Regions from separate parts of the Paenibacillus sp. USHLN196 genome, predicted to be linked through region 2. Evidence: riboswitches for the same ligand, from Rfam matches in the RefSeq annotation. Region 2 holds a riboswitch; the other holds the start of a gene.
What was found. A riboswitch is a leader RNA that binds a small molecule or an ion and turns the genes downstream of it on or off. The one in region 2 is predicted to bind glycine.
Positions count from the first base shown of each region.

Region 1: linked by a shared signal. The riboswitch ahead of sdaAB (L-serine ammonia-lyase, iron-sulfur-dependent subunit beta) and the one ahead of gcvT (glycine cleavage system aminomethyltransferase GcvT) in region 2 are both predicted to bind glycine.

Region 1 is NZ_JBBCYH010000009.1:132,034-148,092, reverse strand. It holds gene WFI24_RS21595 (sensor histidine kinase) at 1-1,354, opposite strand, end outside; gene WFI24_RS21590 (response regulator transcription factor) at 1,399-2,082, opposite strand; gene WFI24_RS21585 (alpha-glycosidase) at 2,210-3,976, shown strand; gene sdaAA (L-serine ammonia-lyase, iron-sulfur-dependent, subunit alpha) at 4,142-5,059, opposite strand; gene sdaAB (L-serine ammonia-lyase, iron-sulfur-dependent subunit beta) at 5,049-5,738, opposite strand; glycine riboswitch at 5,851-5,985, opposite strand; glycine riboswitch at 5,990-6,114, opposite strand; gene WFI24_RS21570 (phosphotransferase enzyme family protein) at 6,478-7,539, opposite strand; gene pstB (phosphate ABC transporter ATP-binding protein PstB) at 7,772-8,527, opposite strand; gene pstA (phosphate ABC transporter permease PstA) at 8,540-9,427, opposite strand; gene pstC (phosphate ABC transporter permease subunit PstC) at 9,430-10,365, opposite strand; gene WFI24_RS21550 (phosphate ABC transporter substrate-binding protein) at 10,481-11,407, opposite strand; gene WFI24_RS21545 (arsenic transporter) at 12,101-13,393, opposite strand; gene WFI24_RS21540 (methyl-accepting chemotaxis protein) at 13,568-15,664, opposite strand; gene WFI24_RS21535 (EAL domain-containing protein) at 15,844-16,059, opposite strand, start outside.
Region 2 is NZ_JBBCYH010000015.1:78,892-94,950, reverse strand. It holds gene WFI24_RS27970 (flotillin family protein) at 1-1,044, shown strand, start outside; gene glcT (glucose PTS transporter transcription antiterminator GlcT) at 1,210-2,064, shown strand; gene ptsG (glucose-specific PTS transporter subunit IIBC) at 2,352-4,403, shown strand; gene WFI24_RS27955 (HPr family phosphocarrier protein) at 4,481-4,756, shown strand; gene ptsP (phosphoenolpyruvate--protein phosphotransferase) at 4,749-6,461, shown strand; gene gcvPB (aminomethyl-transferring glycine dehydrogenase subunit GcvPB) at 6,697-8,187, opposite strand; gene gcvPA (aminomethyl-transferring glycine dehydrogenase subunit GcvPA) at 8,262-9,617, opposite strand; gene gcvT (glycine cleavage system aminomethyltransferase GcvT) at 9,614-10,750, opposite strand; glycine riboswitch at 10,966-11,067, opposite strand; glycine riboswitch at 11,071-11,193, opposite strand; gene gcvH (glycine cleavage system protein GcvH) at 11,538-11,930, shown strand; gene WFI24_RS27925 (PTS mannitol transporter subunit IICB) at 12,350-13,804, shown strand; gene WFI24_RS27920 (BglG family transcription antiterminator) at 13,843-15,945, shown strand; gene WFI24_RS27915 (PTS sugar transporter subunit IIA) at 15,945-16,059, shown strand, end outside.

The DNA.
Region 1 (16,059 bases), on a different contig from region 2:
GCAGTCCAGGACCCCGATCCTGAACAACAATGGCCGTCTCGCCCTGAATCTCCTGCGTTGTTATGCCGATATACTTTCCGCTCGCAGCATGACGGATCACGTTCTGAAACAGATTATCGAGAATACGCCGCATACCCTGTTCATCCATTTGCCATATCAAAGGTTTCTCCGGCAGGTCAATATCAATCTCGAATTGTTCTCTCTCCCAGACCGGATACCATGAGGCCGCCGTCTCTCTGACGATCCGAAGCATATCTTTCTCTTCCAGTTTCAGTGTATATTTCCCGCTCGTAAGCAAATTATAGGATAACATGTTGTCAATGAGGCCGCCGAGATCCTCCATCTTCGCTTCCATGCGCTGTAATGAGTGGATGCCTTGTTCGCTGAGGTTTTCTTTATGCAGTGCATGCATATGTCCTCGAATTACCGTTAACGGCGTGCGAAGATCATGGGAAAGCCCGGCAATGAGGCGTTTGCGCAATAGTTCTTCCTCGCGTTCCCGGTGATGACTGTCAGTGAGTTGATGCACCATCTGATTAAATGAATCCTCCAGCTGACCAATCTCATCCGACTGACGAATGTCAACCGGAAGTGGAATGCCTGCCTTGCCCGGGGTCATCATTGCCGTCTGCAACCGAATAAGCCTTTTGCGAATACGTGCGAAGAAGAGAATCGACATGATAATGAAGATCAGAAAGATGATGGTCATTACGATACCGAGATACAAGAGTTCCATCGGCCAGTTACTCTGTCTCATTTGCAAAAGCGACCGCGGAACTTCAATGATCATGAATCCCTGTCCTTTGTCCTGTTCATTTCCACCAATATATGCAACGACGGTCAGTGGATCGCGAAAGGAAGCTTCTTTCATGAATTGCACCGTATTGTTCACATTCCATAAGGCTGGAATATGAGTCTCGGTCGTTTGCCCGGAATCCAGTGACCATCTCAATGTCGTGTCTGTCAGGCCATCCGGCGATGGGGATTTCAGAAGCGTTACATCTTCACCCCCAAGAATAAAGACGGTTTCGCCGCTCGTATTCACACGATACATGGAAGATTTGGGATACGTGCCATGTAATTGCTCCAATCGGGCCCTAATCTCTTCCTCCGAAGCACCATCCAGGTTCTCCGCTTCACGCGACCAAAGGTTACTGATCCGGGTAACGTCACCGTAAGGTGCCTCTCGGTCCGTGTTCGTATTATTCACTACGACAATATAGATAACGGATATGATTGGAAGGACAACAGGCACAAACAATATAGCCGCCAGGATCAGGATAATGTATCGGGACATCAAAGACCGTCCAAATCGAAGCTTTCCCTGCCCGGTTTGCTTATAATTATGATCCATGCTCTGTTCTCCTTTCTTGCTCTTCCGTGCTCTGAACCAGTGGATCATGGCTTCTTCACACGATATCCAACACCACGAACTGTCTGAATAATAACAGGGTTAGCCGGATCAAGCTCCAACTTTTCGCGCAGATGTCGAATATGTACCATTAAGGTCTTGTCCCCATCCAGATATGGCTCGTTCCATACGGCTTCATAGATCTGCTCTTTGGTTCGAATCATGCCCATATGTCGTAACAGGTAGGCGAAGATATGGAACTGTTTGCCCGATAAAACAACCTCATCCCCCGTCTCATCATTGACGATCCGGTTATCTTTCTCATAGATCGAGAGATGATCCAGCTTCAAGGCCGCATCGGATGAGATCGCAGTCCCTGCCTTCCGCAGCTGAACTTCAATTCGGGCAGCCAGTTCATCGGGGTGAAACGGCTTGGTCACATAGTCATCGGCAAAATCAAGACCATGCAGCTTATCGTCAATAGACGTTCTCGCCGATAACATGACAATAGGAATAGCCGGATGTTCTTTTTTCAGTCGCTGTCCGACCGTGAATCCATCCAGCCCTGGCAGCATGACATCCAGAATGATCAATGAGCAGCCAACAGCAGCTTCAGCTGCACCTTCACCACTTCCGAGCCAGATCACTTCATAACCACGCTCCTCCAGATCAGCCCTTACCCATGTTGCAATTTCCGTGTCATCTTCAATGTATAACAGTTTAGTTTTCATACGCGCATTCGTTTCCTTTCTACACCAGTTGGGTTAATTATATCTTAATCATTAGCTTGCGTGATGTCATGTCATACCAGTCCACGAAGTACATAACATGTTTACAAATAACGGGAGGGAACTTAATATGCTGCTGGAAGCCATCTATCATCAACCGAAGCGGAACTGGGCCTATGCCTACGATCAGGATACAATCCGCCTGCGTCTTCGTTCCAAAAAGAATGATCTGACCGAGGTATACGCACTGACAGGGGATAAGTATGCATGGGATGAAACCAAAGCCCTGGTTCCTTTAACCAAGTTTACGACAGACTCCATGTTCGATTATTACGAAGGTGAAGTGAAGCCTCCTTACCATCGGCTGAAGTACTCTTTTCTATTAAAAGACGGAGACGAGCAGATCTGGATGACCGAGACGGGCTTCCAGGAAGAAGAGCCGGACGATCCGGGCCGCATGTTCCAATTCCCCTACATACATGCCGGGGCCGTATTCACACCCCCTGAATGGGTGAAGGATGCGATATTCTATCAAATTTTCCCGGAACGATTTGCCAATGGCAACCCGGATATCAATCCGGACAATGTAGAACCCTGGGGCGGCGAGCCAACACCGTTTAATTTCTTCGGTGGTGATCTTCAAGGCGTAATCGACCATCTCGATTATCTCAGTGAACTCGGCATCAACGCGATCTACTTCACCCCCATCTTCGAGGCAACGACCAATCATAAATATGATACAGAAGATTATCTGCGGGTAGATCGTCACTTTGGAGACGCAGATACCGTCAAACGACTGGTTGAGCTATGCCATGCGCGTGGAATTCGTGTACTGCTCGACGCCGTGTTCAACCATTCCGGGAAGACCTTCGCACCATTCGTCGATGTGCAGAAGAACGGAGAACAATCCAAATACAAGGACTGGTTCCATGTACACGAATTCCCGCTGGATGTGAAAGATGGCATTCCTACGTATGAGACATTCGGATTCGAAGCGCATATGCCGAAGCTGAATACGGAGAATTCCGAGGTGAAGGCCTATCTGCTGGAGGTTGCCGAGTACTGGATCAAGGAAGTGGGTGCGGACGGATGGCGGCTGGATGTTGCGGACGAAGTGGATGATGCATTCTGGCGTGAATTCCGTCATGTAGTCAAGGCCGCTAATCCGGAAGCCTATATTCTGGGTGAAGTCTGGAATGAGTCCTCTGCCTGGCTGCAGGGCGATCAGTTCGATGCTTCCATGAACTATCCTTTTACCGATGCCGTAAATGCCTTTTTTGTGAAAAATACGATGCAGGCCGAACAGTTCGCGAACTCCATCGGTCGACAGTTATCCCGCTATCCGCTTCAGGCCAGCCAAGTAGCATTCAACTTGCTGGACAGCCACGATACCCCGCGTCTGCTCACCCTGTGTGAGGGCGATCAGCGCAAGATGAAGCTGGCTGCACTATTCCAGTTCAGTTACATGGGTGCTCCGTGTATCTATTACGGAGACGAGATTGGCATGGACGGCGAACATGATCCGGGTTGCCGGAAATGCATGGAATGGGACGAAGCGAAGCAGGACCGGGAGTTGCTCGACTTTTATCAGAAACTGATCTCACTACGTCATGCTCATCCCGCCCTGCGTGCGGAAGGCACCATTCGTTTCCTGCAGGCTCGCCCCGATGGCAGCCAACTGGTACTCGAACGGCAAGACGATGAGGAACGCATCCTGATCTTGTTCAATCGTTCAGAGGAGACAGCCATTGTCGAACTGGAAGCAGGAGACGGGGAATGGACAGAGCTATTCGGCGGAAACCATCGTACTGCCAAGGATGATGGCGTGCTTGCCATTGAATTGCCTGCGTATGGATATGCTGTACTGAGTACGGCTGTGAGTCAGAGATCATCTTAATACACATACATCTATCAACACATTTTATGAAATACATCCTAGCCTCGCCTCATCACAAAACAAGCGTCCTGCATGACCTGGATTCAGGTTTGCGGACGCTTATTTTGGGATTAGCCGTTATGCATATGTCGCAGTATTATTCTCTCGGCATAGCCTGTTGTCAGATTAAACCTGGGAATCAGGTGTTTCCGGCTCTGCACGCTTTGCCTTCGGTTTGGCCAGCTTTTGCATCATTTTGCGTCCCGTTGGTGTCTGGGCCAATCCGCCTTGGGCTGTCTCCCGGTGTCGGCTCGGCATCGCACTGCCTACTTCCAGCATGACGTCGATGACTTCGTCTGACGGAATGGCACTACGCACACCGGCCAATGCCATGTCGGCCGCAGCCAATGCTGTGACGGCACCCAGTCCGTTACGGACGATGCACGGAATTTCGACGAGACCTGCGACTGGATCGCAGATAAGGCCAAGTGTATTTTTTAACGCCAAGCCAACGGCATGAACGACCTGCTCCGGTGTACCTCCACGCAGTTCAACCATGGCACCCGCAGCCATACCAATCGCAGAACCGACTTCCGCCTGACAGCCACCCTCGGCACCAGAGATAAATGAATTGTTCGCAATAACATAACCGATTGCCCCAGCACAGAACAACCCGTTGACCAAGTGTTCGTCCGTCCAGCCAAACCGCTCCTGTGAACTGATAAACACACCAGGAATAATGCCGCAGGAACCGGCTGTTGGTGTTGCCACGATGCGGCCCATGGAAGCATTCACTTCGGATACACACAGGGCATACGCCATCGCAAGTGCAGAAGCATCACCAGAGCAAGTCTCACCTTTGCGAATGTACTCGGCCATTTTCTTACCGTCTCCACCCGTTAACCCACTGCGTGATGTGGTATCTTCCGTTAACCCCTTCTGTACCGCTTCCTTCATCACTTGATAATAGTCTGACATCTGCTGCACAACGTCCGCTTCAGGCGTATTCGTTTCTTGGACCTGCTCCTCAATCATCAGCTGAGCAATGGTTTTGGATTCCGCTGTACAGATCGTATTCAGTTCGTGCAGATGTTTAAACCGCATCCGAATCAACTCCTCTCTTCAAATCAATGACACGAATGTCCAGTACATGGTCGAGCGAACGCAGACGCTTCAACATATCCGGATTAGGCACGCCGTCCATCTCCATTGCCGTCAGCGCTTCACCATCCCGAGCTTTCCGATCCACCTGCATATAACCGATGTTAACTCCCGATGAACTGATCGTAGACGTCACTGACGCAAGTACACCTGCTTTGTCAGCATGCCGCAGAACGAGTGTAGGGAATTCACCACTGATCTGGACACGAAAATCATTCATCGCATGTACCGATACGCTGCCGCCACCAATGGAAGCCCCGATCAAGGAGCAGGCACGTTCTCCATGCCATAACTCAATTTTGACCGTGTTCGGATGAGGAGCAGGCAGGCCGCTTGTATAAAACTCAACCTCCATGCCCGCTTCTTCTGCGTATTGCTCGGCATCCGGGATACGCGGATCGTCTGTGACATAGTCCAGCAGACCGCCGATCAGTGCCAGATCCGTGCCGTGGCCCTGATACGTATCTGCAAATGAACCGTACAGCGTCAGTCGTGCCCGATCCGGCGTACAACCGAGCCACTGACGAGCAATTCTCCCTAACCTTGCTGCTCCAGCTGTATGTGAACTTGAAGGCCCCGTCATCGACGGGCCAATAATTGAAAACACATCTTTAAATCGCACCTTATAACCCTCCAATTGTATTCGTCATTTGCATCCAGATTCCATGCCACAATGTTCCTTTTTTACTGAATGATGACATCAAAAAAGGACAGAAGAAGGCCCCAGGCCCTCTCTCTGTCCTCGATACCTGAGAGTTTCATGATCAGCAGTGTCCAAGGACAAGGTGAATGCCTGCGATTACAGGCAAGGTCACCGGGCTAACTGATCATATACCCCTTGGGTGGCGCAGTTCGCGCACTCTCCAGAGTTGCGTCCAACGATGGTACATTTACCTGAGAGATTAACCACTGCGCCGGGTGCGCAGCAGCTTGCTCCTTCGGTGCCTGAACTCTAGCCATTTTACTCGGCCAACCCAGGTCTCTCCCGCTCGTTATCATCCGCTGTATGGAACCATTTCTGAACTGATGTCAGAACAGTAATGGAAGTCGTTATTTTCTTCTTCATTAAGATTAATCGACCGGAAGATCAGTGTCAACAAACTTAACGATTTCTTTGGGTATATTTCCCTAATTTCCTGTTGCATCGATGTAAAACAGAATGATTTGTCAGCTTTTATCACATACATACGATAAGAGAGCCTTATATAAAGCATATTTTTGTGTTCCTACAAATAACCCAACTATGTGCTTACTACTATCTATGTTGTTATCCACCAAACAGTTCGGGTGTTCTGGCAACCCTTATCTTTGAAGTACAGTTCTTCGATTTCCCAGCTGAATCCTTATATCAGGATTACACCTCATAACTCGTAGAAGATGCTCTCGTTCTGTACATAGGGTCTACAATACTTGCTGCACAGCTTCGGCATGCGGTCTTTCATCCATTCGTGTCTCGATTCATTTGCCATCTGAAAGGCATAATAACCCAGTGTAAAAATCAACATGAATCCTTCCATTAACCGCATATCCCGATCCGTTAGCGGTGCACTCTGTTTCGTGTAACCAGATAGAAACTGTTCACGCTCTTCCCGATTGAACATAAGTGCTGCCCCTCCAGCATCGAAAAGATAATAACCATAACCGTATAGACAAAAATCAATCATAGATATGCCCTCATCCGTTATCAGCAGATTATTGCGGGTAATATCCCCATGAATGACTCCCCATGTCTTTGTATCGTACGGATATGTTTCTAACTGCTCATTAATGTTCTCGAACGTTTCTCGAAGCAGATCAAAGTCTTCCGTTGTAAAAATCCCCAGTCTGACGCCTTCCTCCAGCTGTCCTAGCATGACCAAGTTCTCTTGAATGTTGCCATATGCCGGCCGTACCTTCGTTTGATCTAGCTGACTCATCTCTCTTCCTGTCCGCTGATGATCGTTGCTATCCACTATTCCTCTGCTTTCAACCGTTCCCTCAATGGCTTCGGGTTTCTCCTGTACGCGTCCATATTGATGAAGCGTCTGCAGTTGTGCCCCAAGATCATAGATCTGCTCTGTTGTCAGGCGCTCTCCCTGCTGGATGTCCCTGCCCTCAATCCACTCCAGTACCGTACAACAGGTCTCTTTCCCTTCCTCACTTCTCCATACCGTGACCCATTCACCTGATACATTGCGTACCGGATGTTGCACGCGTAATGCTGTCGTTGCGTTTAAATCATGAAGCAGATTCATCTCTGCCTCCAGTGCAGGAAGCGTATGTTGAATCCCAGACATACTTGCATATGCAGCTTGATGGATACGCAGCAGATACTTCTGCCCGCTCGCTTCATCCACGACATGGTACGTCAGATTCTCGTTGTGACGAATATAAGAAACGACAGGTTTTTCAATCGTGTAGTTCTGTATGATATCAGCTGCCATGTGGTCGTAAGACATCTTATCCGTAGTGATTATCAACATCTCCTTCGAAGTTATGTAAACGTTCTCTTCATACTGAATATCGTAGCATAATGTCTAACTCGCATACAGAAAATCCCACTAAAATTATAAATTAAAAAGCACAACCCCTGAACAACTGTCCAGGCATTGTGCTTTCTATTATCTCTATTTATTTCTTTATCTCTATTACTCTATGTTACACTCCATGATCCAATTAACCGAAACGTCCCATAATGTATTCTTGCGTTAGGCGATTGTCCGGGTTCGTGAAAATGTGCTCTGTATCCCCGTGCTCAACCATACTTCCCAGATAGAAATAAGCCGTGTAATCCGAGATGCGTGCCGCCTGCTGCATGTTATGGGTAACAATGACGATCCGCAGATCTTTCTTAAGCTCGGTAATCAATTCCTCAACCTTACCCGTGGATACTGGATCAAGGGCAGATGCCGGCTCATCGAGCAGCAGAATCTGTGGTTCAACAGACAAAGCGCGAGCGATACATAGACGCTGCTGTTGTCCGCCGGAGAGAGACAGAGCTGACTCATGCAGTCTGTCTTTCACTTCATCCCAGAGCGCAGCACGGCGCAAGCTTTTTTCCACAATTTCATCCAGTGCCTTCTTACTCTTCGTACCACGGTAGCGGGGGCCAAACGCGATATTGTTGTAGATGGACTTATGAAAAGGATTCGGCTTCTGCCACACCATGCCAATCTTCTGGCGAAGCTTGATTACATCGGTTCCAGGCTCATTCAGATCGTTACCGTCCATCCAGATATGTCCCTCTGTGCGGGAACCAGCAATCTCGTCGTTCATCCGGTTAAGTGACCGGAGGAACGTGGATTTACCGCAACCAGACGGTCCAATAAGAGCCGTTACGCTTGCTTCAGGAAACGTCAGACTGATCTGCTTCACTGCCTGGAAATGTCCATAATATATGCTTAACTGTTCCGTACCAAAAGGTATGGCCATGTTGGTTCCTCCTTATTTCGAAGCTGTCATGCGGCGGAATACAACCCGACCGATCCAGCGTGCACTTAGATTGAACGCCAGCACGAGAATGACAAGCACGGCGGATGCCCCTGCTGCCACTTCTTTGGAATCTGGCCCAATGCCTTCACTATTTACTTTCCAGATATGGACAGCAAGTGTCTCTGCCGGACGGAAAGGATTAAGCGGTGATCTTGGACTCGTCGGATTCCAATCCGTGAAGTCCAATGGTGGACTACTCATACCTGCGGTGAACATCAGCGCGGCTGCTTCACCGAAGATCCGGCCGGAAGCCAGGATCGTACCCGTGATCAAGCTCGGCAATGCTACAGGCAGCAGAATGGAAGTGATAATCTTCCACTTGGACAGTCCCAGCGCCAGACCTGCTTCCTTCTGTTCCTTCGGAACGGCCCGGAAAGCCTGCTCCGTTGTCCGTACCATCAATGGCAGGTTAAAGATCGCCAGAGCCAAGGCACCCGAGATCAGGGAGAAACCAAGACCAAATGTATTTACAAGCAATAAGAGACCAAACAAACCAATAACGATGGAAGGGAATGATGACAATACTTCAACGACCAGACGAATGAAGCTTGTAATCTTGCCTGGTTTGGCGTATTCAGCCATGTAAATCCCGCCGCCCCATCCGAGTGGAATGGTAACAATCAAGGTCAGGATTAGCAAGAATACAGAGTTAAAGAGCTGTGGACCAATTCCGCCGCCACCTTTAAGCAACTGCGGTGCGCTTGTCAGGAAGTTCCAGCTAATATGTCCAATGCCTCTATACATGATGAAGCCAAGCAGACCGAGCAATAGAATAACAATGAACAGGGCCAGTATAACGATGACAGATGTTGCAATTTTATCTACCGTCTTTGCCTTCATTTTCATACCCGGTTCCTCCTTTCAAGCAGGCGAACCAGAATGACGAAGACAAATGTCATCACCAGCAGGACAAGCGCCATACTCCACAGTGCATTGTTATGAACAGAACCCATCGTGGTGTTACCCATGCTGAGTGTAATTACACTTGTTAATGTTGAAGCCGATTCGAGCAAGGATGTTGGAACATGCGGTGCATTACCGATAACCATCTGCACAGCAAGTGCCTCACCAAAAGCACGGGCCATACCCAGAACGACACCTGTCAACAAAGCTGGCAAAGTCGTTGGAATGATGACACGGTAGATGGTTTGCCAGCGAGTGGCACCCAGTGCGTACGATGATTCACGTAATCCTTTTGGCAAAGCGGACAAAGCATCTGCCATAATACTTGTCACCGTAGGAAGAATCATTACAGCGAGAACAAGACATCCGGCTGCAATCCCGACGCCTGTTCCACCAAAGATACTGCGCAGCAAGGGTACGATGACACTCAGACCGATAAATCCGTACACAACGGACGGGATTCCAGACAAGAGCTCAATCGCAGGCTGCAATATTTTTTTGCCTTTACCCGGAACAATCTCTGTCATGAAAAGTGCTGCACACAAGCCAAGCGGACTTGCGATCAATGCTGCAAGCAAGGTTGTAATGAAAGAACCTGTAATGAACGGCAATGCCCCGTAAAAAGCAGGTTCCCCTGTTGGATTCCACGTTTTCCCACCAAGAAATTCACTTATGCTTATTCCATTTTGGAAAAATGTTGATAGTCCCTTGGACGCTACAAAATAAACAATGGAAAACATGACAACGATCAGGAAAACGACACAAATCGACGTATAGATCCGTCCCGTCCACTCTTCCCAATAATGTTTCTCTTTTAAGGGCCGGCGCGGTTTCAACTTGTTATTCATTACCGTTCCCCCTTCGGTCTGTTCCATAACAACCATCCTTCTATAGTAGAATTAATGCAAAATATGGGATTATTTTAGAGCAAACCGCGTAAAGAGGCGGGACCTAAGTCCGCCTCTTTCGCCGTATGCGCAAGTTCAAAGATTATTGAACCACATTACCTGCTGCATCGCGTTTTACTTTCATACCTGACATTGGAATGTATCCAAGTTCTGTCACGTCATTTTGTTGAATTTCGTCACTCAAGATGTAGTCCAGGAATGCTTTTGTTGCTGCATCCGGCTCACCTTTCGTGTACATGTGCTCGTAAGCCCATACTGGATAAGTTCCTGCTTCTACGTTCTCAACCGTTGCTTCTACACCTTCGTATTTCAACACTTGCAAGCTGTCATCCAAGTAAGACAAGGCAAGGTAACCAATAGCTCCTGGCGTTTCAGCTACCAGTTTTTTTACGTTACCAGAAGAATCTTCTTGAATCGAACCTGGGATATCATCCATTTTTGCACCAAGCGCATACTTCTCGAAAGTTGCACGAGTACCGGAACTACTCGGACGGTTTACAATAACGATTGCTTGATCCGCACCACCAACGTCTTTCCAGTTCGTTACTTTACCGGAGAAGATGTCGATCAGTTGTTGCTTCGTCAAATCTTCTACACCTGCATCTTTGTTGCTTACTGGCGCCATAGCTACTACTGCTACCTGATGGTCAACCAGTTCTTTTACTTTGGCTTCGTCCTCCAGCTTCTCTTCTGCAAATACATCAGAGTTACCGATTGTAGCTTGTCCGTCAGATACTTGTGTCAAACCAGTACCACTACCGCCACCTTGAACTTGAACCGTTACGTTCTTATATTCATCAACTGCCATAAATTTCTGTCCAGCTTGTTCTACCAGAGGTAGCAATGCTGTCGATCCGACTGCCAGAATGTTACCGCTAAGCTCAGTAGCAGCTTCTCCTGATCCATTGCTTGCGGCACCCTCTGTACCAGCGTCATTTTTCGATCCGCATGCTGCGAGTACCAGTACGAACGTTAAGGTCATCAAAATAAACGGCAACTTTTTAAACATGTTTTGTTTTCCTCCCCCAATGTAGTGATGGCGTTTTGTGAATTTGTTTGTTCACCATCAACTCTTTACTCATTGTAGTTTCAGTATGTCATCTTAAAATCAGTGTTTTGTAAACGCAATGTTAAAAATATCGGCAGCATTTTGAAATATTTGGGATTTAATCTAGCGCTGAAGTGGTCGCTTCGGGAACGGACGTTGTTTTAATCCGTATTGTGTCCAGATTTCCATGAAAAAAATTTACTTATAGAAATATTAAGTAGCTGATACCTGAGTGGCCGTTCCGGTTACGGATCGTTCTTTTGATCGCTGTTGTCTCCAAATTTCTTTGATCAATAATTCTAATTGTTGTAATTAGGAGACAAAGGCGAACGCTTCGCTTCTTCAGAATCGATTCCGTCCCCTCCACTACGATCGCGGTTTTCCTTCGCTGTGTCAGCGCTCGTTGGATCTCAGGCATTTCAATCTCCTTGCCTGGGGTGTAGGCAAAGAAGGCCAGCCCTATAATAGGCTGACCTTATGTAAATTCTTTGTTGATTCTTTGATAGAGCAAGAAAATCTGTTTCTTCTATAGAAGGTACAAAAGCAGGATATAAAAAAACTGCCTCGCTGCCAGTGCGTAGCACCAGCTTTGAGAGCAGCCTTTTTACAATACATTGAATGTTTAAGATGTTCCTAATGTAAAATCTAATTTTACTAACCCAGAATCCATAACCACAATGCCAATCCGGCCAGGGTAATTAGCAATGTAGGAATCGTCAGGATGATACCTGCCTTGAAATAATATCCCCATGTTATCTTCACACCTTTGCGGGACAACACATGTAGCCACAACAATGTGGCAAGTGATCCAATCGGGGTCATTTTGGGGCCCAGATCGGAACCAATGACATTGGCATAGATCAATGCCTCTTGAACGATCCCTTCGGTGTGCGCACCCTGGATGGCTAGCAGGTTAATCAACACGGTCGGCAGGTTGTTCATCACCGATGACAATACGGCGGCGATGATGCCCATCCCGAGCGAAGCAGCCAGCAGACCATGCTCCGCTATGGCATCCAGCCAGCGGCTCAGATGATCTGTTAACCCCGCATTGCGCAGTCCATATACGACGATATACATGCCCACTGAGAACACCACAATTGACCATGGCGCTTCCTTGATTACTCGTTTCAGATCAACAGCCTCGCTCTTGCGTGCTAATAAAGCGAACAGCAACGCAACGGAGCCAACGATAACCGACACGGGAATCGGCAGAAACTCACTGGATGCATAGGCCACCAGTAACAGCCCCAGCATGAACCAGGCGATTCGGAACATCCGCGGATCACGTATCGCGTCCTTCGGGTCACGCGCCGCAGAGATATCGTAGCGACGAGGGATGCTTTTGCGATAGAACAAGAACAGCATTCCCGTACTCGCTACGATCGAGAATAGATTCGGCACAACCATGCGCACTGCATATTCCACAAAGGTAATACCAAAGAAATCAGCAGACACAATATTAACCAGATTGCTGACCACCAGCGGCAACGATGTAGTATCTGCGATAAATCCACTCGCCATCACAAAAGCCAGCACCATACGCTCATCAAACTTCAATGCACGCACCATCGCGAGCACAATTGGCGTCAGAATCAGTGCTGCACCGTCATTTGCGAACAAGGCAGACACTGCGGCCCCCAGCAAAATGGAGTAGAAGAACAGTCTGCGACCATCTCCTCCAGCCAGTCTCGCCATGTGAAGGGCAGCCCATTCGAAGAAACCTGTCTCGTCGAGAATAAGAGAAATCATAATAATGCCGACAAAGGCCAGCGTAGCATTCCATACAATGGATGCCACATCCGAGGCATCGTTCAAGCTCACGACTCCACACAGCAGGGCAAGCAATGCCCCACCTGAGGCAGTCCAACCGATACCCAACCCTCGAGGTTGCCAGATCACCAAGGTGATCGTTACTGCAAAGATCAATATTGCTACGTATACCATAGAGCCTCCTGCTGTACCCTGTCTCAATATATTCTATCGTTCATTCAATCATTATATTGAAAGATTACACCGCACGATGTGCGGAAGAACCAGACGATATATTTATACAGGGCTGCAGGAGCAATGTCTATCTTTATTTTTATATAAACTGTAGTAGGTTTCGCTGTCCCCATATCAGGATTTATCGCTACCCTTATCCTTCGGTGTATCCTCCACCATCTTGAACATGCCGAGCAGTCCTTGTAATTGTTCTGCCATGCTGTTCAGATGTGCTGAGGATGATGCAATCTCTTCTACCGATGCCAGTTGTTCTTGCGAAGATGCAGACACGGATTCTGTATTCGCAGCCGATTCCTGGGTCACATTGGAAATGTCGCTCATCGCCTTGGCAACATGGGATGCACCGTTCTCCAGCTGCTTCGTTGTTTCGGACAAGTCATCCAATGTATGAACAGCATCTTCCACCGCCTCCCGAATCTGGGCAAACGATTGTCCTGATGTATTCACAGCTTGAATACCTTCTCCCACCCGAGTCTGAGCCGCATTCATGGCGATAAGAGCAGCATCCATGTCCTGACGGATATTGTGTACCAGCTCACCGATCTGTCCTGCCGAGCTTCCGGATTCTTCTGCGAGCTTACGCACCTCTCCTGCTACGACAGCAAATCCACGCCCCGCATCCCCCGCTCTTGCCGCTTCAATGGACGCATTCAATGCGAGCAAGTTGGTTTGTTTGGAGATTGATGCGATAACATCAACCATACTGCCGATCTCAACCGAACGAGCATTCAGAGACTGGACTACCGTTCCGAGCTGTTCCACCGTTTCCTGAATACTGTTCATCTGCACAACAGCCTGTCCTGCTGCCTCATTCCCCGAAGAAGCCGCTCCGGACGTATTACGCATATTCGCTGTGATCGACTGCACACGCTCCGACATCATCCGAACATCTTCTGCCATTCGGCTCATCTGTGCAGATCCGTCTCTCACACTGTTCACCTGCTGCTCTGCACCTTCAGCCAGTTCCTGAATGGCTAGCGTTGAATGTTCAATCGCTTTGGTCGTTTGTTCTGCACTAGCAGTCAATTCTTGTGAAGAAGCAGATACTTGCTCTGTCGTCTCCTGTACACCGAGAATCATCATCCGCAGGTTATCAACCATACGCTCGAAATACTTCGCCAGATCACCGACTTCATCTTTACGACCCGTTTCCATTTTCACGGTCAGATCACCTTTACTTACAGCTCTGGCTGATTCCTGCAGACGCTTGATTGGACGCAGCATGGAACGTGTGAACCAGATAATAAAGATGAGCGTAAGGAACGTGGCCGCAAGAATAACTATAAATGTAGCCATCCGAATATCCTTACTCGCATCAGTTATTTCACTCTTGAACATCGTGCCGCCAATTTTCCAGCCTGTTGCTTCATTTGTTGAGAAAATCATCATCTTCGGCTGATCGTTGAACACGTAATCGAATTGACCTTCTGGACCTTCATACATCTCATCCAGCAAACCACTCGTTTCCGGCGTACCTGCATCTACTACAGGGGATACGACATAATTTTTGTTCGCATCCATAATCATGACGTAGCCTTCTTTACCCACCTTAATGGATGCCTGCTCTTGCAGATCTGTCAGATCCAGAGACAAACCGACCACACCGGATTGGTCCTTTAATGTTTTGGAGATAAATACAACGGCAACGCCGTCCGTATTAACGGATACAGCTGACACGACGGGTGCACCTGGCTTCTCCATCGCAAGTTTGTACCACTCCCGCTCCCTTGGATCATACGCATCTCCCCGCGTGCTGCTCGCTGTTGCTTTACCTCGAACCATAACTCCATCTGTCGTTCCCACAAAAATATTCATGGCATCCGGATGCAAGCCCAGATATTGCTCCAGTTTCACCTGAATCTCAGGACTATCGTTCTCTCCTTTAATGAGGGCTGAATCAAGAGCATCCGCAAAATAGTTAATGTCATGGATCTTGTAATTCACTTGGCTTTCTACAATGGTATTGGCCGTGTTCACACTTTGCTGGGCGCTGTCTACTAATTGTCCTTGTACGCCATCTTCAGCCATCGTTAGTGTGATCAAGCCTATGGCCAGACTTGGCAGGAGCAGAACTGCCAGGAAAGAGACCAATAGTTTGTTCCTTATATTCCAGACGAAACCTTTCTTTTTATTCTTCTTTTTATTTTTATTTTGTTTGGGTTTGGCGGGTTTTGCTGCTTTCACTATTTTATTATCCTGAGCTTCACTCATTGCTTTCTCCCCCTCTAAATGTAAAAACGGCCTCTTTCTTTGTATGTATGGATCAATCTACAAGGCTTATCTTATATATCGGCTAATGGAGAGTATTTATTTGAGAGAAAAAAGTGCAGACACACCAAACAAGCCACTTCTGATCAGAAGTGACTTGTACACTGTACAGGTTGCTGTTTTTATTCAATGAAACTAGGCAGCGTGTTGGAATACGGGCCATCTGGGGGTTGTGCCGAAGGTTTACCGAAATAGTAGCCTTGTGCAAGCTCAATACCTATAGAACGGCAGAATTCAAACTCTTCCATTCGCTCGATCCCCTCTGCAAGTACTTGACCTCCAAATCGACTCGACATCTCAACAATACGAAGAATTTTCTGTTGTTTGGTCGAATCCTG
Region 2 (16,059 bases):
CAAGGCGTAGCAGCTAGAGATTTGAAAAAAATGGGTCTGCAAATTGTCTCGTTTACCATCAAGGATGTTCGTGACAAACAGGGCTACCTGGACGCTCTCGGTAAACCGAGAATTGCGGCAGTGAAGCGTGATGCCGAGATTGCTGAAGCGGAAGCAATGCGTGATGCGCGTATTCAGAAGGCTAATGCGGAAGAACAGGGCCAAAAAGCAGAGTTGCTGCGGGATACCAATATCGCCGAGGCGGCCAAAGAGAAGGAACTGAAAGTAGCCACGTTTAAGCGGGATCAGGATACAGCAAAAGCGGAAGCCGATCAGGCATACCATATCCATGAAGCGCGTGCGAGACAGACCGTGGTAGAAGAAGAAATGAAGGTTGAACTCGTTCGTAAAGAACGTGAGATCGATCTGCAAGAAAAAGAAATCGTCGTACGTGAGAAGCAATATGATGCCGAAGTGAAGAAAAAGGCAGAAGCGGATCGTTATGCGGTGGAGCAGGCTGCCGAAGCGGATAAAGCGAAAAGAATGCGTGAAGCCGATGCAGTACAGTACTCCATCGAAACACACGCCAAAGCAACAGCTGAACAGAAGCGGCTTGAAGGTCAGGCCATGGCGGATGCGGAACTTGCCAAAGGTACAGCCGATGCAGAAGTTATTCGTTTGCGTGGTCTTGCCGAAGCAGAAGCGAAGGAAAAACTGGCTGAGGCGTTCCAGAAGTTTGGCGAAGCGGCTGTCCTCGATATTATCGTCAAAATGCTGCCTGAGCTGGCTGGCAAAATTGCCGAGCCGATTGCATCCATTGATAAACTGACTGTGGTAGATACAGGTAAAGGAGAAGGTGCAGCGCGGGTAAGTAACTATGTTACGGAACTTATGGCGACGGCTCCAGAGATGCTTAAGAGCGTATCCGGCATCGATGTAGAGCAGCTGATTAAAGGCCTTACCAAGTCCAAAACACCTGCGCCGGTTGCTATTCAACAGAGCGAGGCTGTGACAACTCCTTCTATAATCGACAAGATTGTGGAAAGAGCTGGAGTAGACGAGTAAGAAACACCTCGAATGTTGTATGTATGCTCTATTGACCTTAAGGCGAATTTTTGTTACTTTTTAAGCGAGACGTCCGGCGCGGTTTGCCCGCTCCGGATGTCTTTTCGTTCGTAACAGGGTGTGACTTATCACACCTAAGATGGTGTGAAAAATGAGGTGCAAACAATGAGCAGCCTGCATGTAGATAAAGCGCTAAACAATAATGTAATCATTGCACAGCATCCTGATCATGGGGAAGTCGTTGTCATTGGTAAGGGTATTGGTTTTAACCGAAAACCGAGTGATCACATTCCACTGATGGCTGTGGAGAAAATGTTCATTTTGAAAAACCAGCAGGAGCAAGAGCAGTATAAGCAGCTTCTTCCACAGGTGGATGAAGCCTTGATTGAGATTATTAACGAAGTCATTACGTATATCGCAGAGCGTACGGACGTTCCTCTGAATGAACATATTCATATTGCATTAACCGATCATATTTCTTTCGCGTTAAAACGCAAGGAACAGGGAATTGTCATACAAAATCCATTTCTATATGAGACCCGCGAGATTTATCCTGAAGAATATCGGATGGGAGAATACGCTGTTCGTCTGATCAAGGAGAGAATGGGAGTAGACTTGGGGATGGACGAGATTGGTTTTGTTGCCCTTCATATCTATAGCGCTATGACCAACCAAAATATATCTCAGGTACGTGAACATTCACAATTGATCACTGATCTGGTGAACCTGGTGTCCGACCAACTCGATTATTCGTTTGAAACGGAATCACTGGACTACTCCCGTTTGCTGACTCATCTTCGTTTCGCCCTTGAGCGTGTACGCCGGGGGGACAAAGTCGAAGAGCTTCATAAATTGGATTCGTTGCTCAAGTTGGAGTATCCGGAAATGTACTCGCTTGCATGGAAGCTGACCAAGGTGATGGAAAAAAGGTTGAATCTGCCAGTTTATCCTGCGGAAGTAGGGTACCTGACCATTCATCTGCAACGGCTGAATCAACGGAAGGAAGAAGAGAACAAGTGAAATCATTCCAGTGATGGAATGCGGGAATGATTTTTTTGGTGTAAAGGCTTGCAATGGATTAGAACTGGTGCTACAATGGTTTCCGTAATCAAGCAACTGAATAAACATAAGCGACGTGTTACTGACTCGATCAGGCATGAGTTAATTAGAGTGTGATTGTTCTTACCTTATACAGGGTATGCTATACCCCAAGGTTGGCACATTTCACTTTGTTAATTCATGCCTTTTTTGTGTTCCCTTGCTTGCATACAAACATACAACTTAGACGAAAGGGTGTAAACGAAGCGATGTTTAAAAAGCTTTTTGGTGTATTGCAAAGAGTGGGTAAAGCTCTCATGTTACCTGTAGCCATTCTGCCAGCGGCAGGTTTGCTGCTCGGAATCGGTAACATGCTGGTTAATCCGGATTTCTTGCAATATGTAACGGCGCTCGACACCCCGTGGGTGAATTCGATCGCAACAATTATGATGAACGCAGGTCAGATCGTATTCGATAATCTGGCATTGCTGTTCGCCGTTGGTGTAGCCGTTGGATTGGCCGGTGGCGAAGGGGTTGCGGGTCTAGCAGCCATCATCGGTTATCTGGTCATGAACGTCACCCTGGGTACCGCAGTAGGGGTTACCCCGGCAATGATCGGCGAAGTACCGGGTTATGCCAGCATCCTGGGTATCCCAACATTAAGTACAGGCGTGTTCGGAGGTATTATCATAGGTATTGCCGCCGCGCTGTGTTACAATCGATTCTTCAAAATCGAACTGCCGTCTTACCTGGGTTTCTTTGCAGGTAAACGATTTGTTCCGATTATCACTTCGGTTGTTTCCCTCTTAATCGGGTTGCTTCTGGTGATTATCTGGCCACCGATTCAAAATGGATTGAATGCTGTGTCTCACTTCATGGTAGATACAAGCCCGACATTGTCAGCATTCATCTTCGGTGTCGTGGAACGGTCATTGATTCCGTTCGGTCTTCACCACATTTTCTACTCTCCATTCTGGTTTGAGTTCGGTGAGTACGTGAACAAAGCTGGAGACGTCATTCGTGGTGACCAGCAGATCTTCTTCAATCAATTGCGTGATGGAGCAGACCTCACAGCGGGAACGTTCCAAGTTGGTAAATTCCCGTTCATGATGTTCGGTTTGCCAGCGGCCGCTCTTGCGATGTACCATGAAGCAAGACCGGAACACAAAAAGTATGTAGCAGGTATCATGGGCTCTGCAGCATTGACTTCGTTCCTGACAGGGATCACAGAACCACTTGAATTCTCGTTCCTGTTTGTAGCACCAGTCCTGTTTGCAGTACACTGTATCTTTGCAGGTTTGTCTTTCATGACCATGCAAATTCTGGGTGTCAAGATCGGTATGACCTTCTCCGGTGGGTTCATTGACTTCCTGATCTTCGGTATTATTCCGAACCGTACACCATGGTGGGACGTGATTATCGTCGGTTTGATTCTTGCGGTGATTTACTACTTCGGATTCCGATTAATCATTCGCAAATTCAATCTCAAAACACCAGGACGCGAAGAGGCAACGCCTGAAACTGCGTCTGGCGGAGGCTCCGGTTCAACGGATGATCTGCCGCATAACATTCTCGAAGCTTTTGGTGGTAAGGAGAATATCAAACATCTGGATGCTTGTATTACTCGTTTGCGGATTGAAGTCAATGAGAAATCCAATGTGAAAAAAGATCGTTTGAAACAATTGGGTGCATCTGGTGTGCTTGAAGTGGGTAATAACGTTCAAGCCATCTTCGGAACACGTTCCGATACGATTAAAACTCAAATGCAGGATATCATTGCAGGGCGAACACCAGCACCAACGCCAGTAGCTGCTAAACCGACTCCAGAAGAGGAGAAGGCTCAGGGTGAACAAGGCGAGCGTATCGTTGATGAGGATATCGTAATGCCAGTCAATGGTGAGTTGATGGACATTTCGAACGTCCCTGATCCAGTCTTTGCTGAGAAAATGACAGGTGACGGATTCGCTATTTTGCCACATGATGGCACAATAACATCTCCTGTGTATGGTAAAGTGTTTAATGTATTTCCAAGCAAACACGCCGTGGGCATCATGTCCGACGGAGGCAAGGAAGTGCTTGTTCATATAGGTGTCAATACGGTGAAGCTGAAAGGTCAAGGCTTTAACGTACTTGTGCAGGAAGGTGATCTGGTATCGGCGGGTCAGCCGATTATGGAAGTGGATCTGGAGTATGTCAAAGCAAACGCTCCATCGATTATTTCACCCGTTATTTTCACCAACCTGCCAGAAGGCTCCACAGTGACCTTGAAGAAGAGTGGAGTGCTCAAAGTTGGCGATCAGCCAATCATTGAGATAAAATAAGAAGTGTTACGACGATGGCAAGCAAGTGTAAATATATGCAATGCCTAAACCAAATTACTGAAAGTGAGATGATTGTAATGCAACAAACATTCAGAATTACAGACGAAGATGGTATCCACGCACGTCCGGCGACAGCCCTGGTTAATACAGCTAACAAATTCAAAGGTGCAGAATCCTTTGCAGAAGCTAACGGTAAAAAAGTAACTTTGAAATCCATCCTGGGTGTTCTTTCCCTCGGATTGGAACAAGGCGACACCATCAGCATCATCGTTGAAGGCGAAGGCGAAGCTGAAGCTCTTCAAGCTTTGACTGACGTTATGGTTAACGAAGGGTTGGGCGAAATTAATGCTTAATGTCTCCGGGATCGCGGCTTCGGCGGGTATTGCTATCGCCAAGGCGTTTATCTTGGAGCATCCTGATTACTCTGTAGAAAAACGCCAAATTAACGACGTTGACGCAGAGATCGCAAAACTCGACTCAGCTCTGGGTAAATCCCAGGCTGAGCTTGAGGCGATCAAAGAGCGCACTTTACAAGAGCTTGGCGAGAAAAAAGCAGAGATTTTTGCTTCGCATTTGCTCATTTTGAATGACCCGGAACTGATTGATCCGGTTAAAGCTAGAATTGCGGATGATAAGATCAATGCAGAATTTGCTTTGAACGAAACCGCATCGCAATTTATCTCCATGTTTGAGAACATGAAGAGTGCTTACCTGCAGGAACGTGCTGCAGATATGCGTGACGTTACCAAACGTGTGCTAAATCACTTGCTTGGTATCGACTTCATGAGTCCAGCTGAGATCAATGAAGAAGTGATCGTGCTTGCGGAGGATCTGACGCCTTCCGACACGGCTCAACTGAACCGTCAATTTGTAAAAGGTTTTGCAACCAACATTGGTGGTCGTACTTCTCACTCGGCGATTATGGCTCGCTCACTTGAAATTCCGGCTGTCGTTGGAACCAAGGACATCTTGGCTCAAGCGAAACAAGGCGATATGATCATTGTTGACGGTCTGGATGGTCACGTACTGGTTAACCCTACTGATGAAGTTATTGCTGAATACCGTGCCAAACAGGAACAGTATGATGCACAACGTGCAGAGTGGAGAAAACTTCGTGATGAGCCAACGGTAACGGTGGACAACGTTCATGTTGAACTTGCGGCCAACATCGGTACACCGAATGATGTAACGGGTGTTCTGGAGAACGGCGGAGAGGCTGTAGGCCTGTACCGTACCGAGTTCCTGTACATGGGCAGAGACAAGCTTCCTTCCGAAGACATTCAGTATAATGCTTACAAAGCGGTACTGGAAAAAATGGAAGGCAAACCTGTCGTTGTTCGTACACTCGACATCGGTGGAGACAAAGAGCTTCCATACCTGGATCTGCCAAAAGAAATGAATCCATTCCTCGGCTTCCGCGCAGTTCGTCTGTGTCTGGACCGTCTGGATATCTTCCGTACACAATTGCGTGCATTGCTGCGTGCAAGCGTACATGGCAACCTGCGTGTCATGTTCCCAATGATCGCAACACTCGGTGAATTCCGTGAAGCAAAAGCGGTCTTGCTCGAAGAGAAAGAGAAGCTGGTTGCTGAAGGTATTGCTGTCTCTGACAGCATTCAACTCGGAATCATGGTCGAGATTCCTTCGACTGCAGTTCTCGCGGATCAGTTTGCCAAAGAAGTGGATTTCTTCAGTATTGGAACGAACGATCTGATTCAATACACGATGGCTGCTGACCGTATGAACGAACGAGTAGCGTATCTGTACCAACCTTACAACCCAGCCATTTTGCGTTTGGTTAAAATGGTTATCGATGCAGCGCATCGTGAAGGCAAATGGGTAGGCATGTGTGGTGAGATGGCAGGAGACGAAACAGCAATTCCATTGTTGCTCGGTCTTGGATTGGATGAGTTCAGCATGAGCGCAACATCCATTCTGCCAGCTCGTAGTCAGATCACCAAGTTGTCCCGTGCGGATATGCAGGAACTGGCTGCTAAAGCTCTGGATATGCAAACGGCTGAACAAGTTGTTGAATTGGTTCAAAGCATTCAAGCGTAATTTTGCCGGGGTTTCCTCCGGATTTGAGGTTTTTCTTTTTCCGATAATGAGCTGTATTCATGCAGCGATTTTGCCGGTATCCGCGAATCATGTGGATATCGGCTTTTTTTGTTGCGTAAATGTATAGGAAATAAAGGGGGAGTACGAGGAAAAAGTCCTGTAATGTCTAGCCAAAAAATGCTCTTACTGGTGTAGTTAACATCAGCAAGAGCATGGATTAGAAACTCACTTAGTTTTAACTGCAAGCGCAGTTTAGTACAGGTTTGCGGGCCGCGGTAGTCTCATCGAGTCGAGTCACCGGTGTGCCATAAGGTGCGTTCAGTACCAATTCAGGTGTCTCTTCCGCTTCTTTGGCAATCCGTATCATCGTATCAATGAATCCATCCAACGTTTCTTTACTTTCGGTTTCTGTCGGCTCAATCATGATGCATTCTTCGACGTTAAGCGGGAAGTACACGGTTGGTGGATGATATCCAAAATCAAGCAATCGTTTGGCAACATCAAGTGTGCGTACACCATATTGCTTCAACCCCCGTCCAGACATGACAAATTCATGTTTACATACGCCAGGATATGGAATCTCGTAGTAAGGGGCGAGACGGGCCATCATATAGTTAGCATTCAGTACCGCGCATTCAGAGACACGGCGTAAGCCTTCCGGTCCATAGGTGCGAATGTAAGCATAGGCACGTACCAATATACCGAAGTTACCGTAGTAGGCTTTCACCCGGCCAATGGATTGATCGCCTTCACGATCGAATGCATACATACCGTCATCATTTTTGATCACCATCGGCTTAGGCAGGAACGGAACCAGACGGCTCTTCACGCCGACGGGTCCGGCGCCAGGTCCACCACCGCCATGAGGCGTACTCATCGTTTTGTGCAAGTTCAGATGCACCACGTCAAAGCCCATATCACCCGGACGGGTAATGCCCATAATGGCATTGGAGTTCGCGCCATCGTAGTATAGCAAACCACCAGCCTGGTGTACGATGGATGCAATCTCCTGAATGTCTTTCTCGAACAAACCAAGTGTATTCGGATTTGTCAGCATCAATGCCGCCGTATCCGAACCGACGGCTGCACGGAGTGCATCCAGATCAACCAGTCCGTCTGCCCGGGATGGAATCGTCACAGTTTCAAATCCTGCAACGGTTGCACTTGCCGGATTGGTACCATGCGAAGAATCGGGCACAATGACTTTGGTACGTTGTTCGCCACGACCTTCATGGTAGGCACGAATCATCATGAGTCCAGTCCATTCTCCATGGGCACCCGCGGCGGGTTGCAGGGTCACCGCATCCATACCTGTCAGACCTGCAAGGTCGTTCTGCAAAGTATATAACAGTTCAAGTGCACCTTGAATGCTGGATTCATGCTGGTACGGATGGATTTTGGCGAAACCGTTATAACGTGCAACATCCTCATTAATCTTTGGATTGTATTTCATCGTACAAGAGCCTAGTGGATAGAATCCGTTATCTACGCCGAAGTTGCGGCGGGACAGAGCAGTATAGTGTCGAATAACATCTACCTCGAACACTTCCGGCAGTGCCGCTGCTTCTGAACGGAGCATTTCCCGGGGAATCAACGTATCGGCAGTCTGACGAGGAACGTCACATTCTGGCAGGGAATAAGCGACACGTCCAGGGCTGCTGAGTTCAAAGATCAATGCTTGCTCCGGTGCAGGGGATAAGGTTTGTGCGTTGAATTTTTCTGTCACAAATTGAGCCGAAGTGGAGACAGAGGTACTCGTTTCAGATTGTCCTTGTGCCGGTGTTGTCGTCGTTTCCTGAGTCACAGCGATCCCTCCAATGCTCGTGCGAATTCGTCAATCTCTTCCTTACTGCGTCGTTCGGTAACAGCAATCAGCATATGTCCGGCAAGCTCCGGATAATCACGTCCGAGTTCGTAGCCACCAATGAAGCCCTCATCCAGCAGTTTCAGCTGAAGTGCATCCACGTCTGTTCCTTCAGGAAGTTTAATCACAAACTCATTGAATGTTGGTGCATTAAACGTCAGGCTAACACCAGGAATCGCAGTTAATGTATTCAGGGTGTAATGGCTCTTTTGCAGATTTAGATCCGCTACATCGATCATTCCTTGTTTCCCCATGATGGACATATAGACAGATGCGCTGAGTGCAAGCAAAGCCTGGTTGGAACAGATGTTGGATGTCGCCTTTTCGCGGCGGATATGCTGTTCACGTGCTTGCAATGTCAGTACAAAACCGCGCTTGCCGTTGCGATCCGTGGTCTGTCCTACAATTCGGCCAGGAATTCGGCGCATATGAGGCTGGGATACGGCGAAATATCCACATGTCGGGCCGCCGAGTGAAGCGGCGATACCGAGGGGCTGCGCATCGCCTACTACGATGTCGGCACCCAGCTTGCCTGGAGCTTCCAGCAGACCCAGCGATAGCGGGTTAGCACTTACGACGAGCAGGCCCTTGTGCGCATGTACGAGGTCGGCAGCCTGCTTCACATTTTCCACAGCACCGAAGAAGTTCGGACTCTGGATCATGACAGCAGCGGTATCGTCCGATATGGCGGCTTGCAGGGCATCCCAATCAGTGACGCCATCCTTATAACCAATCTCGACAATCTCCAGACTCAATCCGTGCGCATACGCCTGCAATACCTGACGGGCTTCCGGATGAACGGTACGGGATACGATGAGCTGTTTGCGACGAGTTGCCGCTGCGGCCAGGTTTCCTGCTTCGGCAAAGGCAGTTGCACCGTCATACATACTGGCATTGGCCACAGCCATACCGGTTAATTCACAAATGTAGGATTGAAATTCGAAAATGGCCTGTAGTTCACCTTGGCTGATCTCAGGCTGATAAGGTGTGTAGGCGGTGTAGAACTCGGAACGGGAAATGACATGATTAATGACGGAAGGAACATGATGATCATATATACCTGCGCCGAGGAAACTGGCGTGTGTTTCGAAATTGGCGTTGGCGCCAGCCTGTTTGGACATATGACGTGTCAGCGCATATTCATCAAGTTTGGAGGATACGGGCAGCTCGCCCTGATAACGAATCTCCTGCGGAATGTCCTGAAACAGATCCTCCAGCGTATCCACACCGATGGTTGCGAGCATGGCGCTCTGATCATGCTCAGTCATGGGAATGTAACGGTGCTTGCTCATGCTTGATCAGCTCCTTGAGTAGGTGTCTTCGACGTACGTGTCCGTTTATGAAAAGGGGTCTTCACAACCTCGGCTTTTAGTTTCTTGCCGCGGATCTCAATCTCAAGCGGGGTTCCCAGCCCAGCGTATTTGCTGTCGATGAGGGCAAGCCCCAGATTACGCTTCAATGTAGGTGATTGCGTGCCGGTTGTCACTTCACCAATCTGTACGCCTTCGGCGTAAATTGGATAGTGGGGGCGAGGAATACCACGCTCCAGCACTTCGATGCCGACCAGTTTGCGGGCGAGCCCGTCAGTTTTCTGCTGTAACAAGGCTTCGTGTCCGATAAAAGGTCCAGCGTTCAGCTTCACAAACATGCCAACGCCAGCCTCAAGCGGAGAGATGGTTGCCGACAATTCCTGTCCATACAGTGGTAACCTTGCTTCAAAGCGCAGTGTATCCCGAGCACCGAGGCCTGCTGGTACCAGTCCGTGACCTTCTCCGGCCTGCATTAGTCCATTCCAGACCGCAGCGGCTTGGTCCGCAGATACATATAGTTCAAATCCATCTTCACCGGTATAACCGGTACGGGACAACAGCAATGTTACTCCACATACTTCGGCATCCTGTACAAAACGGAACGGTTCAATCGTGGATACATCCGTATCTGTAACTTTTTCAATAATGTCTACAGCTAGTGGACCTTGCAGGGCGAGCAACGCCGTCTGCTCCGAATCGTTGGTCATGCTTACGCCAGGGATCAGGTGCTCTTGCAGCCATGCCCAATCCTTGTCGATGTTGGAGGCGTTAACCACGAGCATATAGTGCTGATCTTCCAGCTTATACACGAGCAGATCATCCACCACACCGCCATCCGGATAACACATGAGGGTGTACTGAGCTTGACCGGGAACCAGCGTGGTCACATCATTAGTTGTCATTTGTTGCAAAAATGCTTCAGCCTGCTCACCCTGTACTGTGAATTCGCCCATATGGGATACATCGAACAGTCCAGCGCGCTCGCGTACGGCTTCATGTTCTTTCTGGATTCCGCTAAATTGTACCGGAAGTTCCCAGCCTCCAAAATCAATGCACCGTACGCCTTCGTATTGCTGATACAGTGGGAAGAGTGGTGTTCTAAGCAAATCGGACATCAAATCACCTCGTCATGGGCCGTCAGCCGGCCGGATATACAATCGTGGATCAATGAACCAGGTATTTTTAAATTTTCAGCTAGATAATTTCATCACATAAGTATGGTAAGGCAGCTATGACAGCGCCGATCTGAATCCTGTTTTTCGTTTTTTGGGAAAAAGGAAAAGGACAGGCCAAAGAATCGGCATGCCAAGTAGCACGCTGTATTCTAAGGCTCTGTCCCTTGTACCTGAGAGTTACCCCGCCGCGGTTGTGCAGCAGGTTTCCCCTTGGGTGATCATAACGCCCGCACAGGGCGAATAGATGCTCTCCAGAGTTGCGTCCCGTAAAAGTCCTTTTGCCTGAGAGATTCACCCCCGCTTATCGGTGGTTTACTCCTTCGGCGTTACCTCATGTGCATCCCGAATCGGGTGTCACGGGTAATCTCTCCCTTTACATTCATCCGCGGGTATAACATAGTCCAATAAACACATTTACTCCTCTCATTAAAACGTGAATCCACTACTGATGTCAAGAACGATATCATAGATAATGATTAAAAACCGAATGTTTAATTTATATTCACTATTATTGTTCGTGTATCCAAAAAGACTACGCTTACTATTCTAATATTCACCAGTATATGAAAAAAAGAGTGTAATCCGGTTACAGGATTTAGAGGTTTTCAGCAAATAAATTGTGAGGTATCTTGACATTTGATTCAAAAATATCATACGCTATGTTCTGGGAAAAAGGTTAAGGTCAAAGAACGCATGCACTCATTAATGAAAAGCGAGGCGGATATCGATGAGCGAATTGAAAAGTGATTTCCTGTACAGTGAAGAGCACGAATGGGTGCAAACCGTAGGGGAGGATACTGTACGTATTGGCATTACCGAGTTCGCGCAGCATCAGCTGGGTGACATTGTGTTTGTGGAATTGCCTGACCTTGAATCCAATGTAAAAGCCGAAGATAGCATTGGAACGATCGAATCGGTCAAAACGGTGTCGGACTTGTTTTCTCCAGTCACTGGTTCAATCATTGCGGTGAATGATTCGTTGCAGAACTCACCTGAACTGGTAAACAGCTCTCCTTACGAGGAAGGCTGGATGATCGAGATTCGTGTTGAGGGAGATCTGTCTGCAGCATTGTCCACATTGATGAATGCAGATGCGTATCGCAAACATACGGAAGAATAGTTTTAACAAACTTGTACTTATTAACATATATTTTATAACCAAATGAAATGAGCTTCATATTGTTCGACCTGTGTGAGCCTGATAGCTTACACAGGTTTTTTGTGCTTTCCAACAATGGTTTTGAATGTGGATTGAAGCAGATTGTGGATGTAAATCACCTGATTGGACCAAGCTATAGGTTAGAAAATGATTCTGGAAATGATAAAAGTCATAGGCAAGAAAAGCCTTATGTACCAATGAGTTCAGCCATTATGCATAGATAAAAACGATTACATAACCTAATGTTGTCATCATTGTTCATGACGAAAGTACGCTTTCATTTCATTGAACAGGAGAGCATTCTCGCTTAGGATTACAGCAGGGGAGAAATGATACCCCTTTCATAAATCATAATCACTTGATCCAAGGAGGATAATACAATGAGTAATTTGGACCAATCGTCCAATTCCAAAGGTGGGCTACGGGTAGGGGTTCAGCGCTTCGGCCGATTCCTGAGTGGTATGGTCATGCCGAATATGGGCGCATTTATCGCCTGGGGATTAATTACGGCTCTGTTCATTCCAACAGGCTGGTTCCCTAACGAGACGCTTGCCCAGCTAGTAGATCCGATGATCAAATATTTGCTGCCACTGTTAATCGGTTACACCGGGGGTACGATGGTGCATGGCCAGCGTGGTGGTGTCGTGGGTGCCATTATGACCATTGGGGTCATCGTGGGTAGCGATATTCCGATGTTCCTCGGGGCCATGATCGCCGGACCTCTGGCAGCATGGATCATCAAAAAATTCGATAAATCGATCGAAGGTAAAATTAGAGCCGGATTTGAAATGCTGGTTAACAACTTCTCAGCTGGTATTATTGGCGGAATCTTGGGCATTTTTGCGCTACTGGGCATCGGGCCTGCTGTAGAAGCAATTAGCAAAGTATTGTCTGCCGGGGTGCAAGGCTTAATGAATCTGGGCTTGCTGCCGCTGGTTAACCTGATTATCGAACCGGGTAAAGTATTGTTCCTAAACAATGCAATTAACCACGGTATTCTTACGCCTATTGCAACAGATCAAGCAAGAGAATTAGGGCAATCCGTATTATACATGCTTGAATCCAACCCGGGTCCGGGACTTGGTATCTTGCTTGCTTACTGCTTCTTCGGACGCGGAATGGCCAAATCTTCTGCACCAGGTGCCGTTATCATTCATTTCTTCGGGGGAATTCATGAGATCTACTTCCCTTACATTCTGATGAGACCGATTCTGATTCTTGCCGCAATTGCGGGTGGCGTCGCAGGTACATTAACATTCATGCTTACAGGCGCAGGGCTTGTCTCAGCACCATCACCGGGTAGTATTATCGCGTATTTCCTTTTAACACCAAGAGGTGGATATCTCCCAATGCTCGCAGGGGTTCTTGTAGCAGCGGTCGTTTCCTTCCTTGTGGCAGCATTGTTGCTGAAAACGGGTAAACAAAAGGACGAAGATCTGGAGTCCGCATCCAGTCGGATGAAAGACATGAAGAGTCAAGGAACCGTGCCAAACGCTGGCATTACGGCTAATCAACGTGAAGCAGACAGAGTTGCGGATACGGCCTTTTCTACAGTGAAAACAGATGTGAAGAAGATCGTCTTCTCCTGTGATGCAGGTATGGGATCGAGTGCCATGGGCGCTTCCATTCTACGCAAGAAGATGAAGGCTGAGGGGATTGACGTTACGGTGACCAATACGGCCATCAGTGATATCCCGCCGGATGCAGATGTGGTGATCACACAACAAGTATTAACGGATCGTGCCCGCTCTGTGGCGCCGAATGCAGAACATATATCCATCGACAACTTCCTGAAAAGCCCGGAATATGATGCGCTCGTTGAACGTCTGAAGTAATTGCACGCATTCGTTTTCCCTGAGCCGGAGGCTGAGATATGAGTATTACCAAAAGACAACGTGAAATCGTGGAGTTTCTGCTGGAGCATCCACATGAAGTCACTGCCGGCGAAATCGCCGTTGAAGTAAAAGTCAGTACCCGAACGGTTCATCGCGAGCTTCAAATGATTGAACAATGGCTTGAACCTTTGGGCATGAGACTGGAAAAAAAATCAGGAACCGGTATTCGAATTGATTCCGGTTCGGATGATCTGACTGCATTGCGACAGCAACTGGAGGGTAAAGAATATGTAGAGTTTACGCCAGAAGAGCGTAAGCTCTTCATGCTTTGCATCCTGCTTGATGAGTCGGAGCCTGTGAAGTTGCTTGCTCTTGCTTCGGATCTGAAAGTGACTGTGTCCACGGTAACCACTGATCTGGACGATCTGGAGTCACGGATTCTTCAGGCCGGACTGAAGCTGGTTCGCAGGCGTGGATATGGTGTCAAAATTAACGGAAGTGAGACGTTTCATCGCACAGCCATTGCTGCACTTGCCCTCGAATTTCTGGATGAGTCTGATCTGTTCGGAAGACAGCCAGAACAAGGAGGCTCCATCGTAAACCAAAAACTGCTGGATATGATTGGACATGGTGATGTGCTAAAGGTCGAAAATGCGTTATGGCAGCCGGATATCGAATGGCTGGAGAACATCCCGGAACGGCAATACATGAAGCTGCTGATTCAATTATCCGTAGCAGTTGTACGTATTCGTAAAGGCTTTGGCATTGGCCGTATATCTCCCCGGGAGAAGAAGGGAGATGAAATTGCAGAGCAGGGTGAGATAAAGGTTTCACCTTATCTGGCTTCCCGCTTGTGCAGTGTTCTATCCACCCAGCTGGGGCTGACATTCTCCCAAGATGAGCAGGCTTATTTTCACAGACTACTAATTGAGACAGAACAACGCATTCACTCTTCACGGCTGTTGCCTATAGACGACTTGATTTTACTGGACAGGGTACATTCACTGATTGATCAGATGCAGGATAGAACTCATTATGCCTTTCATGAGGATCGTTTGCTTCGTGAGGGTCTGATTGGTCATATGCAACCTGTAATGGAGCGAATTGAAGAACAGCAGATCATTCGTAATCCGTTGCTGCAGCAGATTCGCAAGGATTATGATTCACTCTTCGAAGATGTCAAAAAATCCGTGCATCAAGCTTGGCCGAGTGTGGAAGTTCCGGATGAGGAAATTGGTTTCTTGGTCATGCATTTTGGAGCTTCCATTGAGAGGTTGCGTGCATTGAAACGGGAAATCAGGGCGATCATTGTGTGTACAAGCGGAATCGGATCATCACGTATGCTTTCCAGTCGACTGACGAAGGAGATTCCCGAGATTCGGATCATGGACAGCGTGTCCTGGTATGAAGCTACGCGAATCCCTACAGATGAATATGACCTGGTGTTATCCACTGTCGATCTGCCGATGGATGAGCATCAGTATTACAAAGTGAGCCCACTGCTCACGGCAGAAGAGAGTGAGCGGCTGCGTCATTTTATCAGAACAACAACGTTACAACGCCAGCAGCATAACAAGCCGCTTGAAACAGAGATTCAGACGACAAGTCGTTACTCGAACCCTGACGGAATGGAAGCTCTTCTGGTTGAAATCGTTCGGATTATTGGAAAGTTTCAGGTGTACCCGCTGGATAACCAGGATATCGGTTTCTATAAGACCGTGTATGCGATGTGCAACGTACTCCATGGATCTGGTGTGTTGAAGGAACCGGAGGAGATTGCGAAACGGTTGGAGGCACGTGAAGCGGTGGGGAGTCAGAAGATTCCCGGCACAAGACTTGCGCTGTTTCATACACGCAGTGAGGGTATCTACAGGCCGTCTATCAGCCTATTTCAGCTCACTGAGCCACTCCTTCGTACACCGGATGATCCGGCAGGAGTTACCCATATCCTCTTGATGCTCGGTCCCAGAGAATTATCCAAGGAAAGCCTGGAGGTTCTCAGTGAGATTAGTGCACTGTTATTGCAGGAAGAAATGATTGCATTGCTGGAGAAGGGAATCAGGGATGAACTCATTCATTACCTTTCCCAGGAACTGGTTGGATTTTACCGCAGTAAAACCGAAATTGGAGGCCAAAAATGATGAGTATGTTAACAACAGATAAAGTCATCTTGAATGCAACGGCTCAGGACAAATATGAAGCGATTCGTATGGCAGGACAGATTCTGAAGGATGCGGGACATATTACTGCTGATT